4 regions of the Pseudoalteromonas sp. SG44-5 genome follow, and region 2 is predicted to be linked to each of the others. Evidence: predicted binding sites of a transcription regulator. Region 2 holds the regulator's gene; each other region holds the start of a gene.

Region 1 (5,450 bases), on a different contig from region 2:
AGTAGAGGATGAAGACGTAACTAGACTAAACCTCGTTAGTTTATTTGAAGCTGAAGGTTACAAAGTTATTGAAGCCATTGATGGCGATGACATGCATGATAAGCTTACAAATAATGACGACGTCAATCTTGTAGTTATGGATATCAATCTACCGGGTAAAAACGGGCTAATTTTAGCACGTGAGTTACGCCAAAAACGCAAAGTCGGTCTTATTTTCTTAACAGGCCGTGACAATGATGTAGATCGTATTTTAGGCCTAGAAATTGGTGCTGATGACTATATTACTAAACCGTTTAATCCTCGCGAATTAACTATTCGTGCGCGTAATTTAATTACTCGTACTGCCCTAGGTGGTGAAGAGTCTGCACTTGAAACAAATGGTGTAATTACGTTTAACGGTTGGGAACTTGACGAAAACAGTCGCTGTCTTACTTCTCCAGGTGGAGACGCAAAACGTCTACCTAAAGGCGAATACAGAGCACTGCGTTTAATGCTTGACTCTCCAGGTCGTATTTTTAGCCGTGAGCAATTAATTAAACACATGACTGGCCGTGAGCTACGTGCAAACGATAGAACAGTTGATGTTACAATTCGTCGTATTCGTAAGCACTTTGAAAGCGACAACTCAACAACTGAGTTGATCAGCACCATTCATGGTGAAGGTTATCGCTTCATTGGTAAAATCGACAGCTAATTAGTTACTCTAATTGCTGTAAGAATAAATGAAGGGCATGCTGTCCTTCATTTATTTTGTCTGCTAAAACATCTAACCACTGCTTTAACACCTCGTCAGATTCATCCAGCGCACCATACTCCATTACTTTTGCATGCAATTGCACATCATTTAAGCCTACAGATCCCGCAGCACCTTTAAGCTTATGTGCAACTGATTTATATTCTTCTCTGTCGCCTGAGTTTAACGAGGTAAGTAACTCTTGCTGATATTGGGGATTGAGTTTTTCAAATAACTGACTACTGCGTTTAAACACCACCAAACCCATTGAGTTTACAAAGTCTTCTATAGTTTCAACATCAAGTAAATGTGCATTAATGTCAGCAAGCGCTGCTGTACTTACTTTTAATTGTGGCTCATTACTTCTTGTTTGTTTTATACCAAATAAATCAGCCAATATTTTATCTAGTTTTACCGTATTGATAGGCTTAGCGAGCGCTCCTTGGATTGAAATCCCCTCTAGCTCTTGCTCTGCACTGCGCACATTTGCGGTAAGCGCTACAATAGGTAGTTTATCAAAATGGCTATCGGCTCTTATTTGCCTTGCTACTTCATCACCGTTTATATCGGGTAACTGCATATCAAGTAAGATCAAATCTAAATCGTCTTCAGTTTCTACAAAAGACAATGCATCTTCGCCGGTCTCAGCCCAAATAACTTCATGACCACGCTGTTCAAGTAAGTTAGTCGCAATTTCGGCATTTAACGGCACATCTTCTACTAACAGTATATTTAAGCTGCGTCCTACATAACTATTCTCAGTGGGTGCGCTACATAAAATTAGCGGTATTTCTACTATAAAGCAGCTCCCCTCGCCTTCGGTACTATTAACCGAAATAATCCCCTGCATTGCATCAACTAAGGCTTTGGTTACTGCTAAGCCAATGCCAGAACCAATAGCATTGGTGCCTTTAAGATCTGGCGCTTTATAATACATATCAAAAATACGAGAGAGCTGTTCGGCTGGTATGCCTTCTCCGGTGTCTGATATTTTCATGGTAAGCCAAGGGCCATCATCTCGATTTTCACGAATACAGGTAAGGGTTACACTGCCCTTATGAGTAAATTTAACCGCATTATTTATTAAGTTCCAAACAACTTGGCGAAGTCGGGTTGGATCTAGTTGCGCATAAATATCTAGCATGCCTAAGCGTTTAATATCAAAAGAAAGATCTTTTTGTTCAGCAATTAGGCCTGCAAAGTTAACCACATCGTTAATAAAGTCTGATACGTTTATAGCATTAGTTGCAATATCTAACTGCTCTCTGTCTATTTTGTCTAAATCTATAATGTCGTTAAATATATTACCTAGTGTTTCGGCACTCGAAAACACCGTATTACACCAACTACGCTGCTGTTTATTAAGCTCTGTATCAAGCAACATACGTGTTAAACCAACAATGCCATTAAGTGGTGTACGCAACTCATGGCTCAAAGTGGCAATAAATTTACCTTTATCCTTGTAGGCTGTTTCAAGTGCTTCTGCAGCCTCTTTACGACTCGTAATATCACGGCCAAATGCAAGTAAACCTATGTACTTACCTTTATCATTAATAAACGGCAATTTACGTAATTCAAACCAACGCGTTTCGCCGCCCACATCGTATTGAACATCTATAGTTAATGCTTGATGAGTTTGCTCTACCTGTTTATCGGTTTTTAAAACTTCAGATAAAAATTGATTAGGAAATATTTGTTCAGCACTCTTACCGATTAATTCGTCACTGGTTTTACCCATTACTTCTTCAAACATTTTATTACAGCCAGCAAACACACCGTTGTCGTCGCGGTAATAAAATAAATCGGGGGAGGAGTCTACTATTGAGCGCTGTAGCATACTTTGCTGGGCAAGCTCTTGTTGTGTTTTTTTACGCTCAGCAATTTCTTTTCTTAGCTCTTCTATTGCCCGGTGCTTGGCATGGAACGCCATTTTACGCTCATCAATTTCTACATTTAAGCGATTTATATTATCTTTTAATGTTTGATTGAGTAGCTTTTCTTGTTTTGTCGCACTGTCTAAATATGCATAGGAGGCATCTAGTTGCCTGATTGAATTTATTAGCACGCTTATAACCAGAGGCGATACCACAGAGGTAAAAAATACCACTGCTAATATATCAACAAGATTAACTTCTCCAACGGCAACATAATAAAACATACTTGATAAAACAAGCGAAACTGCCAATAACAAAGCATAGCAAATGGCTGCAGTTTTAAACTCACCAAACCGAGTTATTAAACTAGAAAGAACTCGAGCCCAAGGGCTCAAAGAGGAATCGGTCATATATCAGTGTGTCTCTTAGCTTAATTACAAAAAGGTTTAAATTGCATGTTATGGTTAATTTTAGCATTTTCTATCAGCTATTTTCATGTTGTGCGATAAAAACTCTAATATTTATTGTTTGAATCATTAGCTGGCTACAACTCATCATTCCAGCAATAAATTATTTAGTGTAAAATGCGGCGCTTTATTATTGCTAATAACGAGTAACACACCATGCAAACTAATATGCCCGATATAGCTAACACGGCTCCCGCCTTACAAACTGGTACATTAGACTGGGTGGGAATGGGTGAAATTGAACTGCCATTTATTTTTGAGTCGCATGGCATAACGCCAGTTACTGTTAATGCTAAAGCCCGCGCTTTTGTAAACTTACACAAAGAAGATGCAAAAGGCATTCATATGTCGCGCTTATTTTTAGCGCTCGACACGCTCTCTACTGAGCAGCAAGTTAATCCTCAAACATTAGCTCAAGCGCTCGATTTTTTTATTAGTAGCCACGAAGGCTTAAGTGATAAAGCACTTATAGAATTTAAGTTTGAATTACCACTGCGCCGTAAATCGTTATTAAGCGGCAAGGCTGGCTGGAAAAGTTACCCCGTTATATTAACCAGCACAATTGAACAAGGTGTTATTAATTACGAGCTAAGTGTTGATGTAACCTATTCATCAACTTGCCCATGTTCAGCGGCACTTGCGCGTCAGCTGATACAAAATGCATTTGCCGAAAAATTCAGTCAAGAAACCCTCAGTCAAAAAGAAGCACTAGAATGGCTAGGTACTACGCAAGGTATTGTAGCCACCCCACACTCGCAGCGCTCAATTGCTAATGTAAAAGTAAAGCTCGACAGTAATATTACTCAATTTGACGTAGTTAATTTAATTAACACGATTGAAGATGAATTAAAAACGCCAGTACAAGCGGCAGTGAAACGTGAAGATGAACAAGAGTTTGCCCGCCTAAATGGTCAAAATTTAATGTTTTGTGAAGATGCTGCTCGTAAAATTAAAGCGCTACTAGAAACACAGCAATACAGTGATTACTGGTTACAAATAAATCATTACGAATCGCTGCATGCGCACGACGCACTCGCTATTGCAGTTAAAGGCGTTGCTGGCGGTTATAGAGCTTAAGTTCTTATTTTGCAGTGTTCAATATCCATACGGGAACATACTACTTAACTAACTAATTTAGGCACGTTAATTGCTTTACTTAAGCAGTGTCAATTTGTTGTTATGGAGTTACCGTATGGAATTCGCTTTATTATCAATTTTAGTATTAGTTGTTGGGGCCTCTGTTGTTGCGTCAAAGTTTAACGATGATGGCGGAAACCCTTATCCTTTTACCCGCAAGCAAAATGTATTTACTCAAGTAGAAAGTGCTTTTTTAAATTTATTAGAACGCGCAGTGGGCGATCAGTATAAAATTGTTAGTCGTGTAAAACTAATCGACGTGATTGATTGCAAACAAGGTTTATCGGCAAAGTCTAAGCGTGCAGCAATGGCTAAAGCTAAAAATAAACAGCTTGATTTTGTGCTAGTCGATAAAGAAAAAATGACCATAGTGGCAGCCGTAGACTTAGTAAACAATGCCAATAAAGATGGCCATAAAGCACAACGCGACTGGTTTGTTAATGGCGCATTAGAGGCCGCTGGCATCCCGCATATTCGTATGAAAGTAAAATCAGGCTATCGCCCAAGTGAAGTACGCGACGCTATTATGTTTAAACTCGGCAAACCTGCGGCTACGCAAACAGCTCGCCCTATTCGTACCCGAGTTCAAAAACCAGCGGTGCTATCACCTTCTCAAGCTAAAGCGCACTCTACAGCACTAGCCGAAATTTAACGTAAATAACATAATAAAAAGCGAGCAAAGTAAAACTGCTCGCTTTTTTGTTTTTTAGCGCTAACTTCACGTATAATCAGCGCATTCAAACTCAGGAACTTAACACTATGAATGTTGGTATTATTGGCGCAATGGAGCCAGAAGTTAAAATTTTGCGCGAAGCAATGCAAAATCCACAAACTTTAACTAAAGCTGGTTTTACTTTTTATACCGGTGAATTAGCAGGTAACACAGTAACATTGGTTCAATCTGGTATTGGTAAAGTAGCATCAACTATTGCAACTACATTACTTATTGACAACTTCGCCCCTGATTGCGTAATTAACACCGGCTCTGCCGGCGGCTTTGATCCGTCATTAAATGTGGGCGATGTAGTTATTTCGTCAGAAGTTCGTCATCATGATGTTGATGTAACTGCCTTTGGTTACGAAATAGGTCAAGTACCACAAATGCCAGCAGGTTTTGCAGCACACCCTAAATTAGTGGCTGCCGCAGAGCAAACTATTGCGCAAATTAGTGACGTAAAAACCTTAGTTGGTTTAATTTGTACCGGCGACATATTTATGTGTGACCCAATACGTATTGAA
Region 2 (5,450 bases):
ACTTGGCGATAATAAACAACTATTAATTGCCACGGGCAGCCCTGCATATTTTGAAGAAAAGCAAGCAGATGGCACTGTCATGAGCGCCAGCGCTAACGAAGTACGTTACGATGTAGCGAAACGTTTTTTAACCCTGGTAGGAGATGCAAACATTTCTCAAGCTGGGCAAAAAATTACGGCTAAAAGCATCACCTATGATATAGAGCAACAGCTTATAAGTGCTGAAAAAGATGAAAACTCAACTGATCGGGTACACACTATTTTAGTGCCTGTAGACGTAAAAAAAGAACAAAAACTCAATAAAGGTCAGCCATGAGTACATTAAAAGCAGAGCTATTAGCAAAAAGCTATAAAGGCCGTGAAGTTGTTAAAAATGTAGGACTTGAAGTAAAAGCTGGCAGCATTGTTGGTTTACTTGGCCCAAATGGCGCAGGTAAAACCACTACCTTTTACATGATTGTAGGCTTAGTACCTAGCGACAAAGGTAAAATATTAATTGATGATAACGATATTACCTTACTTCCTATGCACAGCCGTGCTCGTTTAGGTATTGGTTATTTACCACAAGAATCTTCTATTTTTAGAAAGCTCACTGTGTATCAAAATTTAATGGCTATTTTAGAAACGCGTAAGCAACTAAATAAACAAGCCAGGGAAGAAACCCTAAATAGTTTATTGGACGAATTTAGCCTGCAACATATTCGCGACAGCTTAGGTATGGCGCTATCTGGTGGTGAACGTCGCCGCGTAGAAATAGCACGTGCTTTAGCTGCAGATCCTAAATTTATATTGCTTGATGAGCCCTTTGCTGGCGTGGATCCTATTTCAGTACTCGATATTAAAAAAATTATAGAACACCTTAAAAATCGTGGTATTGGCGTACTAATTACCGACCACAATGTAAGGGAAACCCTTGATGTTTGTGAAAAAGCCTACATTGTTTCTCATGGGGAGCTAATTGCATCTGGTACTCCTGAATTTGTATTAAACGATAAAACAGTACGTGATGTTTATTTAGGCGAGCAGTTCAAACTGTAATATTTATGTTATTACTATAAGCATCTGCTAAGATTAATCATATCAATTTATAAGGATTGTTAGAGATAAATGAGGCAATCATTACAGCTGCGCATGGGCCAGCAACTTACAATGACTCCGCAACTGCAACAGGCTATTCGCTTATTGCAGCTTAGTACCTTGGATCTCCAGCAAGAAATACAAGAAGCACTTGATAGCAACCCATTACTTGAAGTTGATGAACAAGATTACACGGAAGAATCAGCAGGTAAAAACGAGCAAAAAGCAGATGACATTACTGTTAGCGCCTCTGCTGACGACACCCCAAGCGAGTATGAGCAAGATAGCGGTGAAGCACTAAATAAAGACACCATAAGCGACGACATGGCCATGGATGTATCATGGGATGAATATATGAGCGCAGCGCCTGCCTCTTCATCAGGGCCAATGCCTGAAGATGAATCTATTTATCAAGGTGCATCAACCGAAACCCTGCATGAATACTTAATGTGGCAATTACAGCTCACCCCTTTTAGCCCTACCGACGAAGCTATTGCCATAGCTATCGTTGAAGCCGTAGATGACTCTGGTATTTTAACCCTCAGTTGCGAAGACCTTTTAGCAAGCTTTAACCAAGAAACTGACGACGAACACGAAGTAGAACTAGATGAAATAGAAGCAGTGCTAAAGCGCATTCAATTATTTGATCCTGTTGGTATTGCAGCTCGCAGCTTGCAAGAATGCTTATGCATTCAATTAAATCAATTTGATAAAGACACCCCTTATATTAACGAAACAAAAATGGTGTTAACTGATCATATCGATTTACTCGCTGCTCGCGACTATCGTACGTTAATGAAAAAAACTAAGCTCAAAGAAGAAGAGCTTAAAGAAATAATGACACTTATTCATACGCTTAATCCTAAGCCTGCGGATACTATTGTCAGAGAAGAGTCTGAATACGTTATACCTGACGTGTCTGTTAAAAAAATAAAAGGCCGCTGGGTGGTAGAGCTAAACCCTGATAGCATGCCAAAAATACGTGTTAACAGCCAATATGCGGCTATGTCTCGTACAGTAAAATCCAGCGGTGACAGCCAATTTATTCGCTCGCACTTACAAGAAGCTAAATGGTTTATTAAAAGCCTAGAAAGTAGAAACGAAACACTCCTGAAAGTAACTAATTGTATTGTTAAGCAGCAACAAGCGTTTTTTGAACATGGCCCAGAAGCCATGAAACCTATGGTATTAAACGATGTTGCCGAAATAGTTGAAATGCACGAGTCGACTATTTCACGGGTCACTACGCAAAAATATATGCACACTCCACGTGGCATTTTTGAGCTTAAGTACTTTTTTTCAAGCCATGTAAGCACCGAAAATGGTGGCGAATGTTCATCAACTGCCATACGTGCCCTGATTAAAAAGTTGATAGCTGCAGAAAACTTAGCCAAACCATTGAGTGATAGCAAGATTGCAGATATATTGGCTGAGCAAGGAATTAAAGTAGCTAGACGGACAATTGCAAAATATCGCGAATCTCTGGCTATTCCCCCGTCGAATCAACGTAAAAGCTTGATTTAAGACGTACAACAAAGAGGAAAATGCTGATGCAACTAAACTTAACTGGTCGTCATGTAGACATTACAGACTCATTAAGAGACTATGTAAATAATAAATTTGCAAAGCTGCAAAGACACTCAGATCACATAACTAATGTGCATGTTATTCTCGATGTAGAAAAATTAAGTCAAAAAGCTGAAGCAACAATTTTTGTAAGTGGCGCTGAGCTATTTGCATCGACCGAACACCAAGATATGTACGCTGCCATTGACTCGTTGATTGACAAACTCGATCGTCAAGTAATTAAACACAAAGAGAAGTTTGCTCGACACTAACACTATGAAATTAAGCTCACTTATATGCCAGGACTGCAGCAAAGCTGTGGTCCTTTTTAATAGTAAAAAAAGAATTTTAGAATTCATCAGTGAACTCGCGCATAAAAAAATGCCGTATTTACCTCAGCAAGATATTCTCACTGCTTTATTGGCAAGAGAAAAGCTAGGTAGTACCGGTATTGGCCGAGGAATAGCAATTCCACATGGCCGTATGAGCGGGGCACAAGAGCCTCTTGCCTTAATTTTAATAAGCGAAACCGCTATTAATTTTGATGCAATTGATAATCGTCCAGTTGATATTTTTGTTGCGCTTATAGTGCCCGATGGCGATAACCAGCAGCACTTGAAAACACTAGCCACAATAGCTGATAAACTAAACGATAAAGAGTTTTGTAAGCAATTGCGTGCGGCAAAGTCTGATGAAGCGTTATACCAAGTTATTTTGGATCAATCCTAGTTACTAATAAAGGGGTGGTAAATGGAATTAATTATTATAAGTGGCCGTTCAGGTTCTGGTAAGTCAGTTGCTTTACGTGTTGTAGAAGATTTAGGTTACTATTGTGTAGATAATATTCCGGTAAATTTGCTGCCTTCATTAGTGCGCAGTGTCTCTGATAACTACGATAAAATAGCCGTTAGTATAGACGTGCGTAACCTGCCTAAAGACCAGCAGCAGTTTAACGATATCCTTGAGTACTTGCCCGACTTTGCTAAACCAACGTTATTTTATTTAGATAGCGACGATCAAACGTTAATCCGCCGTTATTCAGAAACACGTCGTTTGCACCCGCTTTCGATTGATTCGCTACCGCTAGATTTAGCAATAAAAAAAGAAAAAGAATTACTCGATGTACTCGTAACGCGGGCTGATCATGTCATTGATACAACCGATTTAAGTGTGCATCAACTTGCTGAATCTATGCGTGAAACCATACTCGGTAAAAAAGACAAACAGCTTATCATTACCTTTGAGTCGTTTGGCTTTAAGCATGGTATTCCCAAAGGTGCTGATTATGTTTTTGATGCGCGTTTTTTACCAAACCCACACTGGGAACCGGAGCTCAAGCCTTTAACTGGATTAGATCAACCAGTAAAAGATTATTTAGCTAGTCATAGTATTGTGCAAAAATTCACTTGGCAAATTCAAACCTTTGTACAAACGTGGTTACCACACCTAGAGCGTAATAATCGCAGTTATTTAACCATTGCTATTGGTTGTACTGGTGGTCAGCACCGCTCAGTTTATTTAGCGCAAACAATTGGTGAAAGCTTTGCTATGTCTCACCCTAATGTAAAAATTCGCCATCGCGAGCAAGAAAAATAATTCAATTTAAATAATCATCTGTTCAGCTTAAGTAGAGTATCTTATGCGCTTAGAAAATACATTTTTAATAAAAAACAAGCTAGGCCTGCATGCTAGAGCTGCTACCGTATTAGCACAATTAGCGGTACAATTTGACGCATCTATTACCTTATTTCAAGATGAAAAAGAAGCCGCTGGCGATAGCGTACTGGCTTTAATGTTACTAGAAAGCAGCCAAGGTAAAGAAGTAAAAGTAGTGTGCGAAGGACCCGATGCAGAGCATGCTTTACATGCCGTTGGCCAATTAATAGCGCAGCGCTTTAACGAACAAGAATAGTAGGCACTTTATTTAAACCAAGTAAACGAGCTAAAATATAGGGTTAGTGAAACCTTAAGCTAGTTTGGCTAAAAAAAGTAAGATAAACTGAACGAAGTTAATGACTAACTTCTTCCCTAACGTTATAAAAATAAATTAAGGACGCCAATGCCCGAAACTTTCGAACAAGACTACCCACTACAACAATTACAACAAGTGACCAAGTCACTCAATAGTGGTCAGTTTGTTCAAGTTAGGCGCATGCTGGCAAAAACAGCTCCTTGTGATACCGCACTTTTACTAGAATCATCACCGCATAAAGTTCGTCGCCTGCTCTGGCAATTAGTTGATCCAGATGTACAAGGTGATGTTCTTGAAGAACTCTCTGAAGATGTACGTTTAGGCATTATTGCCCAAATGGAACCTAAGCACATTGCTGCTGCCACTGAAGACATGGGCCACGATGACTTAGGTGAAGTACTGCGAAGCCTGCCTGACACGGTTTATAAAGACGTGGTTAGCGCCATGGACATTCAAGATAGAGAACGTGCTACGCAAGCACTCTCCTATCAGGAACGCTCTGCTGGCGCGCTGATGAACACAGATACAGTAACCATTCGCCCTGATGTAACCCTAGATGTGGTACTGCGTTACATTCGTCTGCGCGGCGAACTCCCTGAGGGTACCGACGACCTTTACGTTGTCGATAAGCATAACTGTTTTTTAGGCGCTTTATCGTTAAGTACCTTACTAACCAATTCGCCCGAAAAAATTGTTCACGACCTAATGGATGAAGACTGTGAGTCTATTCCTATTTCGATGGATGAAAGCGAAGTGGCGCAGTTATTTGAACGTCATAACTGGATATCAGCCCCAGTAGTTGACGACAACGCCCAGCTACTTGGCCGTGTTACTA
Region 3 (5,450 bases), on a different contig from region 2:
GTTGAATACATGTACGTGCAAACCACAGATATTCCAAAATATGACGTAACGCTTACACAAGAGCAAGTAGACGCGCTAAATAACCGCCCACGTGCAGCCACCGATTTTTATAACGGTGTAACCTCAGCAGCAGTAGGGCAAACAATCTCTTTTGGTGAAGACATAGGTTATAACAGCAGCACTGAAAATTGTAATGATACAGGCGGTGCAGGCTATTGGCCTCCAGGACCTGGTTGTCCGACTGAACAAGCTGTAGAAGCGTACTTTCCAATAACACCCACCGATTTACCTGACACCGAAACCTGTGAAACTGGCCTAGGTACAGTTGGTTTAATGGTTAATGGCACCAGCATATTTAATTGGGGCGATGGTATGAGCTACGGTAATAATGTTTGGTATACGTTAGCGCCAATTGCCGAACAATACGATGTGGATGTATGTGGCGGACACGCTGCTAATGGAGAATATCATCATCATTTTTACACGAGCTGCTTAGCTGATTTACTTGAAGATGATGGCGATGCGCATTCACCAATTTATGGTTTTGCAGCTGATGGCTACCCACTTTATGGCCCTTATGAAAGTAACGGGCAACTTGCATTAAGCGGTTGGGAAATGCGCGATTATGGTGCATCAACAAGCGAGGGCGGTTGTGGTACGCAAGGTGAGCGAAGCTGTACTTTAGTCAATCAATACGATATTAGCCAAGGTACACAAATAAGCGATACAGGCCCAGCTATTGGCGCAGAAGTAACAACACTTTCAGGTAATACATTAAATGCCGACGACGGTTATTATTTTGAAGATTATTACTACGCCCAAAAAACAGTAGCAGGTGCACAACTTGATGAGCATAACGGCCACGATACCAACGATGGTAAAGGTTATCACTACCACATAACACTTTCGTTAGACAGCGATGGTAAATTACAGCCTTCGTTCCCTTATCAAATAGGGCCACGTTTTAAAGGTCAATTAGCTGATAATTCAATTGGTCGCTGTGATACGGGCGAAACAATGGGTCCACCACCAAGAAGGTAAGGAGTAACTATGCGTTATTTTAAATACGCATTGATCCTAACTACTGCTGTGCTATTGAGCTTTAAGCTCTTTGCGCAGCAGGAAATGATGGATCATAGCCATATGCCTATTGCAGTACCAAACGCTGCACCCACACCGGCACTGAGCCTTAAGTTATTAAAAGATAGTATGTCGGGTTATAACTTAATTCTAGATACACAGCGTTATGATTTATCAGTGCCTCCTGAGGGCGCCATGAACATGCAACAAATGATGAGCGCGACAACAAACGAAAATACCGGTTTTTTACAAGGCCACGCTCATTTATATATTAATGGCGTTAAAATACAGCGAATTTACGGACATGCATTGCATTTACCTGCTAACTTATTTAAAAGTGGTATAAATACCGTATCGGTTACTTTAAATAATCATGGTCACATGTATTGGACCGCTCAGGGCAAAAAAATAGTTGCTACGTTGTATGTTAATGATCAAACCAAAGAGTTTATAACATACCGATTTGAAAGCTTTCCTAGCAAGGTTAAAAATACGCATTAATGAAAATTCATAATAAACTTTTTTTAATACTATTTAGTTTTACCTTTAGTGTTATTGCAGGGATGGTAATACTTATACAGTGGAGTATAGGGCAAGGCGTTATTGATTTTGTTAATGCAAAAGAGATAAAAGCATTAGAACCACTTACGCTACAACTTGCAAAGCAGTATCAAAAAACGCCCTCGTGGGAGTTAGTTATTGGCGGCGACAAAAACTTTAGAATGCTTATAGAATCGCAACTAGAAAACAGCCAGTTTTTATCTAAGTTACCAAAAAGCCCTGATCCAAGAGGGCGAATGATGCGCCGGCCACCACCATCCGAGCATATTGTTTTAGGCGCGCGCCGACCACCTCCTGAAAATATTGCTCATTATGCTTTGCTTGACGAAAATAAACAGCGAATAGTGGGCAGGTATTTAAGTAATTTAAACTATATGACTACAGCCATTACAGTGAATAATAAAGCGGTTGGTTATTTAGCTGTATCCAAAAGAGATAGCTTAGTTGATGGCTACGAACTTGATTTTTTACAGCAGCAAACAAACTACTTATGGTTTATTGCTTTAGCGGCGGTACTGCTTACATTACTGGTTACCTTTTTATTATCTCGGCATTTAGTTAGCCCAGTAAAACAAATAGCTAACGGTATGCACCGCTTAACGCAAGGCAATTACGAGACTAAGCTGACCCTAGATCGAAAAGACGAACTAGGGCAGTTAAGCGAGGATTTTAATACGCTTGCATTTACGCTCGCCAAAGACGAGCAAGTACGTAAACGCTGGCTTGCCAATATTTCTCATGAGCTTAGAACGCCAATGAGCATTTTGCTTGGTGAGCTTGAAGCTATGCTACTTGGCATACGCGAGCCAAATGCAAAAAATATAAACTCGGCCAACGACGAAGCCCTGCATTTAAAGCGCTTAATAGACGATTTGCATATGCTCAATAGCGCAGAGTTAGGGGGCATGCATTACACTATGCAAGCTACTGATATGGCATTGTTATTAAATACTATTGAGCAAAAATATCAGGTTATACTTGAGCAACATAATATAAAGCTCTACCTGTTAAATGCTGCAAAAAATATAACCGTTCAAGCAGATAAAACACGCCTTTTACAGTTATTCGATAATATTTTAATGAACGCAGTGCATTACGCACAATGCTCTACTATTTCATTAACGGCGAGTAATATAAGTATTAAAGGGCAAATGTATTTACAGCTTATTATTGAAGATAATGGCGTGGGGGTTGAGCCGTCGCATTTATCGCACTTATTTGAGTATTTATACCGAGTAGATAGTTCGCGAAATCGCCAAGAGGGCGGTTCGGGTTTGGGGTTATCTATTTGTCAGCACATAGTTAAAGGTCATAAAGGCGAGATTAAAGCTGAAAAATCTAGTTTAGGCGGTCTTGCTATCATTATTAAATTACCCTTATTTAAAGCTTAGAGGACACTATGCAAGAGCAAATACTGATTGTAGAAGATGAGGTTAAGCTGGCTAACTTAATAAGCGATTTTTTAACAAGCCATCATTACATAACGCATCAAATACATCATGGTAATGAAGTACTACCTTGGCTTGAAATTAACAAGCCTAGTGTGATTTTGCTCGACATAATGCTACCTGGTCAAAGCGGAATTGAATTGTGTAAAGCAATTAGGCAGTTCTCTAATGTGCCTATCATTATGGTGTCGGCAAAGGTAGAGGAGATTGACCGATTACTTGGGCTTGAATTAGGAGCCGATGATTATATTTGTAAGCCTTTTAGTTATGCGGAGCTGGTGGCGCGTGTTAAAGCTATTTTAAGGCGCTTGAATAACGTTGAGCCAAAAACCAATGTTATGCAACTTGATGAAAGCACCTACAGTGTAAAATACAAAGCAGCAAGTATTGAGCTTACCAATGTTGAGTTTCAGTTATTTAAGCCCTTGTTTAACAACCCTAACCGTATTTATTCGCGCGATAGCTTAATGGATACTATGTACGCCGATCAACGTATTGTGAGCCAGCGTACTATTGATAGTCATATAAAAAAATTGCGTAAAAAGCTGGACGAATTAACCAAAACCGACAGCGTTATTCAATCGGTTTATGGTGTTGGTTATCGCTTTGTAAATCCACAGCAGTGTAATTAACAACAAAATGTTTGATTAATTAGCATAATACGATGCGTTAACGTAAGTAATTAATAACCACTTTAGCTTTTTACTCGCATTAGCATTTTGCTATCATTTTAAATTTATGCATTAGCGATATACATTATTTTGACTTCCTCATTATTTGCACATTATTTGCATTTTTACAGCGTAATCTTTTGTTATTAATTAAACAAAAGGTTACGAGCATGAAACACTTATCATCACTTACAATTATTACACTATTGTCGGTTGCTTTTTCAGTAAATGTTGCAGCAAGAGGCAGCGATAGCAAACCACCTAAACCTGATTTTTCAAGCATGGATACCAATGGCGATGGCGTAATTAGCTATGCAGAGTTTAGCGCTAAAAAACCACCACACGGCGAAGACGCACAAACAATTTTTGACGAAATAGATTCAGATGGTAATGGCGAAATTAGTGAGCAAGAAGTAAATGATCATAAACCACCTCGTCGTAAGCGTTGAAAGGATACTGTAATGATTAATAATATTAGCAGTAATTCTGCAAGCCTGGTGCTGCAACAAAGTAGCCAAACCGCAAAGTTAACAACAGCACAAAGTGACTTTGTAAAACAAACACTCGTTGAATTCGATGCCGAAAATTTAACGGCAGAAAACGCGCTAAGTATTCAAGCTGCACTTAAAGAGCAAGGTATAGCGCCAACAAAAGAGTTGGCTGAGCTAATGGACGAGTTGGAGTTTGACGCTAAAAGCATAGGTGATGATGCTCGACCTGAAGGTCAGCGCCCGCCACCACCGCCTAAAAATTCAATTGAGCAAGTAAATACTAAAGATGTAGTTAGTTATTTAGATGAGTTGTTAGCGCAGTATTCAAGCCAGTTAAATGACGAAGATAAAAGTTCTATTTTATCGGCGGTTCAAGAAAAGTTTGCTTTATCACAAGGTGATTCGATACTGAGTGTTAAAGCGTAATTATAAATAAGGCAACACCTAAACTAAAAAATCAGCTATTACAGCTGATTTTTTAGTTTACCAATAACAGCAAGGTTAAAAGTCACTACTACTGTGGCGCTCTGCTAGTTGCTCTTCTTCAGGTCCCCATGTGCGGTTAACGCGACGACCACGTTTTACGCCAGGGCGCTTTGAAACCTGTTTAGCCCAACGTACAACATGAGTGTATGAGGCAACATCTAAAAATTCAGCTGCATCATAAATGTCGCCAAGCACTAAAGAGCCATACCAAGGCCAAATTGCGATATCGGCAATTGAGTACTCATCTCCTGCCATGTATTCGTTTGCACTTAAATGGCGGTTTAGCACGTCAAGCTGGCGCTTGGTTTCCATGGTGAAACGATCAATAGGATATTGCATTTTAGTGGGTGCATAACTATAAAAGTGGCCAAAGCCACCACCTAAGTACGGCGCTGAGCCCATTTGCCAAAATAGCCAGTTACGACATTCAGTTTTAGCTTTTAAATCTTTAGGTATAAGCACATCAAACTTTTCTGCTAGGTATTGCAGTATAGAGCCCGATTCAAAAATACGCGTTGGCGGCGTGGTTGAATGATCCATTAACGCTGGAATTTTTGAATTTGGATTAATATCAACAAAGTCAGAACCAAACTGATCACCATCACCTATGCTGATTAAATATGCGTCGTATTCTGCATCGGTTAAGCCCAGCTCTAACAGCTCTTCAAACATAATAGCGGCTTTTTGACCATTTGGTGTAGCAAGCGAATAAA
Region 4 (5,450 bases), on a different contig from region 2:
CTAGTGCTGGGAAAAACCCAAGGCCAAGAAGATGTAAAACCACTAATAGAAGAGCAGTTAACTGGCCTACGTAGTATTTTAGAGGGGTTAACCGCGCCGCTAAGTAAAGTAGATGAGCAAGCTGAAAAGCAATTAGTGCAATTAGCCGTTATGCTTGCAGAAGCCATTATTTATCAAGAAGTAAAAACCTCTCCTGATGTTATTTTACACACCCTTAAACACAGTATTGATGCGCTTAATACCGAGCAAGAAAAAGTACGCATTCATTTACACCCCGAAGATTTAGAGCTAATAAAGCAAAGTTATGGCGAGCAAACAGTGACAGATAATAACTGGCAGTTGATTGCAGAGCCAACGTTAGAGCGAGGCGGCTGCGAAGTTAAAACGGCGCAATCATCGCTTGATATGACACTTAAAACGCGTGTCAAAGAAACATTGGATAGTTTTTTGCATAGCAGTAGTATCTAACTATTTAATTGGTCTGTTATGTCTGCTTTAGATGTTTCATTAAGCGAACGCTTATCTCAATACAAACAGCATATTAAACCGCCAACACTTGCTGTAGCGGGTATTTTAACGCGAGTAGTTGGCCTTACCCTTGAGGCTAAAGGCTTACGTGCGCCTGTAGGTAGCCAATGTAAAATAGAAACTATGAACGGCTTTGTTGATGCCGAAATAGTTGGTTTTAACGACCAAACTTTATATTTAATGCCAAACGATCATATATCGGGGGTGCTCCCTGGTGCTCGGGTGATCCCCCAACTTAACGACACAGGTTTACCTGTAGGCATGAGTTTGCTGGGCCGCGTAGTTGATGGCTTAGGTCGTCCTCTTGATGGTTTAGGTAAAATTAATGCCGAGCACTATCTTAAGTTTGCCCAAAAACCGATAAACCCTCTTTCAAGACGACCTATAAGCCAGCCTATGGATGTAGGCGTGCGTGCTATAAATTCAGTAATAACAGTAGGACAAGGCCAGCGAATGGGCTTGTTTGCAGGCTCGGGTGTAGGTAAGTCGGTACTGCTTGGTATGATGACTCGTGGTAGTGAAGCCGATGTTATTGTGGTGGGACTGGTGGGCGAGCGTGGCCGCGAAGTAAAAGAATTTATTGAAGAAATACTTGGTGTTGAGGGGCGTAAACGCTCGGTGGTTGTAGCAGCACCGGCAGATTCTTCACCATTAATGCGTTTAAAAGGCTGCGAAAGTGCGGTAACAATTGCAGAGTACTTTCGCGATCAGGGATTAAACGTTTTGTTATTGCTCGATTCGGTAACGCGTTATGCCATGGCGCAGCGTGAAATAGCACTTGCAGTAGGCGAGCCACCGGCGACTAAAGGCTACCCGCCTTCGGTGTTTGCAAAACTGCCAGCGCTGGTGGAACGTGCCGGTAACGGCGGAGAAGGGCAAGGCTCTATTACTGCCTTTTTTACCGTACTAAGTGAAGGCGATGATATGCAAGACCCCATTGCCGATGCGGCGCGCGCTATACTCGACGGCCATATTGTACTTTCGCGGGAACTGGCCGACAGCGGTCATTATCCGGCAATTGATATAGAAAAATCTATTTCACGAGTAATGCCGCAAGTGGTATCTGAGACGCATATGCAACAAGCGCGAGTGCTTAAGCAGGTATATTCTATGTACCAGCAAAATAAAGACATGATCACCTTAGGTGCGTATCAAAAAGGGACAGATCAAATGCTTGATCAAGCCATAAATATGATGCCAAGAGTAAATGCCTTTTTACAGCAAGGCATGCGTGATGTAATTAGTTACGACGACGGCCTGCAAGGGCTAGCGCAGTTATTAGGGCAAGCATAATGGCTAAAAACAAACTGCATTTATTACTAAAGATTGAAAACGATAAAGAAGAAACGCTGCGGATGAGCTATTTGCAGGCGAATCAAAATTTGCAGGCAAACCAGCAAAAACTCCAAGGTTTAAATAACTTTAGATTGGAATACACCCAGCAATTACACATTAAAGGGCAGTCGGGCTTATCAAGTGCTGGGTTTAGTCAGTTTCATGCATTTATTGCTAAAATAGAAGAAGCAATTCGCCAGCAAGCCAATACAGTAAACACTGCAAAACAAGTGGTTAGCCAGCGTAAAACCCTGTGGTTAAAGCAGCAAATTAAGGCTAAAGCAGTCGCTAAACTAATTGAAAAGCAACAGTTAAAGGCCGATGTGCTAGTGGCTAAAAATGAGCAAAAAATGTTGGATGAATTTTCGGCTAATCAGTTTTTTCAACGACACAACAATCGACTTTAGTAAGTAGCGAGTACTTTAACCGCTTTAACAAAAGCTTGTACCTTATAAACAAAGGCACGTTAATTGCTTTGTTGTTAAGTGAACTATAATTTTAGGTATTATTGGGTGGTTTGTTGCCGCTTTATATTAGGTGATTTATGACGATTAATGATATTTCAATGTTAGCGGTATCTGAGCAAGACGCTTACTCTAATAAACAAACGAGTAACTCAAGACGTAATGATGACTCTGATACTGGTTTTTTTTATCAGTTAGAAGATGCCAATAAAGCGGCTTACAATAATAACAGCAAAGCTAAAGCAGGCGCTAGCAATGCTAAGGCTGAGCAGCCTGAAACACAAGACGATGCTGTTTCGGGCGATAGTATGTTGGCGCAAATAAACGCTGCGCACACTATAGACACCTCAGTTAAAAAGAACGCTGATGCTAAAGCCGAGGCTTTAGATGAAGACGCTAAGCAATTAAAAGGGAAGCCTGATGATCAGCTTGCCCCTATTGTAATTGCACCGCAAAAAGGTGTGTTTAGCGATGTTGCAGCAAGCGCTGAAGCGGCAAATGAAAAGTTAATGCCCTTATCTCAAAGTATGGCTACGGCAAATAATAAAGGCGATGCAACAGCGCAAAAACAATCGGTAGATGCCGCAGTAATGAACTTGCTAAGCAAAGATAGCGAAGCAATTAAATCAGATCCGTTACTTGCTAAACTTACACCCGAGCAGCATGAGCAATTAACTACTCAGCTGCAGGCAAGTAGCAAACCCAATAGCAACGACAACCTCGCAACGTTAAAGCAAATGCTTACTCAATATGTTGTTGAAAGTGATAAAGCAAGCGCAGCAGACACGGCTAAACAGGCTTTAAATTCTCAAATAAATGCATTAACCACCCCAGAAAAACAAGCGCTACTGAGCCAGTTAAATAGCTATATTAAAAATGAGCAGCCACAAGGTGAGCAGCTAGCAAGTATTAAGCAAACAATTGCAGAGCTAAGCGCATCGATTGATAAAAAAGTATTAATATCTGCAGATGATAAAACAGCATTAAATGCGCTTAGCGATAAAGAACTCACTAAATCGTTAGAGTCATTGCAAAAAAATAACACTGAACAGTTATCACCCCGAGCAGCACAATTATTGACGCAAATTACCAGTACGGTAAATGGTTTAGGCCTATACGATAGTGTAGGGTATGAGCAAACTATAATTGATATGCAAGCGTTGCAGGCTGGGCAATTACAAAGCACAGCGCAAGTTAAACAAGCAAGCTTGGACCCAGGTGTTATGCAAGCGCTTAATATTATAAAAAGTGACGCGGCAAAAATGTTGCAAGAGCGAGTGAGCTCTATGCTTAGCATAAATAATAAAGTAGCAGAAATTCGTCTCGACCCACCAGAAATGGGCAGTATGCAAATTCGCATCAGAAGCGATGCAGAGCAAGCACAAATAAACTTTGTAGTACAAAACCAGCAAGCTAAAGAAGCGCTTGAACAATCGCTTCCGCGCTTACGCGAAATGCTTGCCCAACAAGGCATAGATTTAGGCGAAAGTACTATTTCTTATGGTGAGCCTGGAGGGCAAGGAGCAGAGCAAAATGATGACAACGATAGTCGTCGTTTAGCTAATAATGAATTGACTACTGATGAAAACGATGAGCAAATTAATACACAAATGCCAAGTTCTCGACAACAAACGTCATCATCAATAGATTACTATGCCTAAGTACTGCTATTATAATAGCTAAAACAAGCAAGTACCTTTGCTAATAAAGGAAATATCATGGCTGAAGAGACTAATTTAGAAATAGAAGAAACAGGTAACAGCAAAAAGAAAATCATAGTAATTATTGCAGCTGTATTGCTTGTTATTGTTGCAGCTGTTGTTGGTTATTTTTTGCTTTCGGGCTCAGACACGCCAGCGGAAACGTTAAATGATGAAGCCGCTACAGCACAGCAAGCTAGCTCTTCTACAGGTTCATCGGCCAAAATAGGCAGCGCACTTTATGTTGCAATGCCAAGACCTTTTGTATTTAACATACCGGGCTCTAGTCGCGATAGAATTGTGCAAATTAAAGTGGAATTATTAGTGCGCGGCGAATCAAACGAAGAAACCGCTAAAAAGCATATTCCACTAATAGAAAGTACATTATTAAGTATATTTTCTATGACCACGGCTGACGAACTAAGCACCAGTGTAGGTAAAGAAAACTTACGCTTTGCAGCACTAGAAAAAGTACAAGCTAGCTTAATGGACGTTGAAGGCAGTAAAGTAATTGAGCGGGTATTATTTACCGGCTTTGTGATGCAATAAGGGGCTAGCGTGAGCGATTTATTATCCCAAGACGAAATTGATGCGTTATTGCATGGTGTTGATGACGTTGACGAGGAAGATATACCCGAAGGTGAAGACGGTGAAGGCAATACGCTTCAGTATGACTTTTCTTCGCAAGATCGGATCGTACGTGGGCGAATGCCGACACTGGAAATTGTTAATGAACGCTTTGCTCGTCATATGCGAATTAGCCTATTTAACATGATGCGCCGCACCGCTGAGGTGTCTATAAATGGCGTACAAATGATTAAGTTTGGCGAGTATGTGCATACTTTGTTTGTGCCAACTAGTTTAAATATGGTGCGTTTTAGACCTTTAAAAGGCACCGGCCTTATAACCATGGAAGCACGTTTAGTGTTTATTTTGGTTGATAACTTTTTTGGTGGTGATGGCCGCTACCATGCAAAAATTGAAGGGCGTGAATTTACCCCTACAGAGCGACGCATTGTGCAAATGTTACTAAAAATAATCTTTGAAGATTATAAAGAAGCATGGGCACCGGTAATGGATGTATCGTTTGAATACTTAGATTCTGAAGTAAACCCTGCTATGGCTAACATTGTAAGCCCAACCGAAGTGGTGGTTATTAGCTCTTTTCATATTGAATTGGATGGCGGTGGAGGAGACTTTCATATTGCTCTGCCTTATTCTATGCTGGAGCCAATTAGAGAGCTGCTTGACGCGGGTGTGCAATCGGATACCGAAGACACCGATTTACGTTGGAGTAAGGCACTACGCGATGAAATAATGGACGTAGAGGTTGAGCTATCTACTCAGTTATTGGAAGTGGATTTAACGCTAAAACAAATAATGGAACTCAAAGCAGGTGATATTATTCCGGTAGAAATGCCTG

The links. Region 2 encodes sigma-54, which starts transcription at its own class of promoters, with help from an activator protein. Its sites were predicted from a motif close to GTTGGCACGNNNNTNGNNT; they were not measured.
Region 1: the regulator sigma-54 is predicted to act here: its motif matches at 4,209-4,227, upstream of H5079_RS07475 (DUF2726 domain-containing protein).
Region 3: the regulator sigma-54 is predicted to act here: its motif matches at 3,865-3,883, upstream of H5079_RS14920 (EF-hand domain-containing protein).
Region 4: the regulator sigma-54 is predicted to act here: its motif matches at 2,321-2,339, upstream of H5079_RS10250 (flagellar hook-length control protein FliK).

What each region holds. Positions count from the first base shown of each region.
Region 1 is NZ_JACJES010000004.1:172,747-178,196, forward strand. It holds gene arcA (two-component system response regulator ArcA) at 1-694, shown strand, start outside; gene arcB (aerobic respiration two-component sensor histidine kinase ArcB) at 699-3,017, opposite strand; gene folE2 (GTP cyclohydrolase FolE2) at 3,231-4,151, shown strand; gene H5079_RS07475 (DUF2726 domain-containing protein) at 4,267-4,863, shown strand; gene mtnN (5'-methylthioadenosine/S-adenosylhomocysteine nucleosidase) at 4,971-5,450, shown strand, end outside.
Region 2 is NZ_JACJES010000006.1:50,025-55,474, reverse strand. It holds gene lptA (lipopolysaccharide transport periplasmic protein LptA) at 1-316, shown strand, start outside; gene lptB (LPS export ABC transporter ATP-binding protein) at 313-1,038, shown strand; gene H5079_RS08855 (RNA polymerase factor sigma-54) at 1,108-2,601, shown strand; gene hpf (ribosome hibernation promoting factor) at 2,628-2,915, shown strand; gene ptsN (PTS IIA-like nitrogen regulatory protein PtsN) at 2,920-3,372, shown strand; gene rapZ (RNase adapter RapZ) at 3,394-4,239, shown strand; gene H5079_RS08835 (HPr family phosphocarrier protein) at 4,283-4,555, shown strand; gene mgtE (magnesium transporter) at 4,703-5,450, shown strand, end outside.
Region 3 is NZ_JACJES010000019.1:36,545-41,994, reverse strand. It holds gene H5079_RS14940 (YHYH protein) at 1-1,041, shown strand, start outside; gene H5079_RS14935 (hypothetical protein) at 1,051-1,581, shown strand; gene H5079_RS14930 (ATP-binding protein) at 1,581-3,032, shown strand; gene H5079_RS14925 (response regulator) at 3,041-3,721, shown strand; gene H5079_RS14920 (EF-hand domain-containing protein) at 3,931-4,209, shown strand; gene H5079_RS14915 (hypothetical protein) at 4,222-4,677, shown strand; gene yghU (glutathione-dependent disulfide-bond oxidoreductase) at 4,753-5,450, opposite strand, start outside.
Region 4 is NZ_JACJES010000007.1:155,961-161,410, reverse strand. It holds gene fliH (flagellar assembly protein FliH) at 1-468, shown strand, start outside; gene fliI (flagellar protein export ATPase FliI) at 487-1,821, shown strand; gene fliJ (flagellar export protein FliJ) at 1,821-2,270, shown strand; gene H5079_RS10250 (flagellar hook-length control protein FliK) at 2,408-3,988, shown strand; gene fliL (flagellar basal body-associated protein FliL) at 4,046-4,576, shown strand; gene fliM (flagellar motor switch protein FliM) at 4,586-5,450, shown strand, end outside.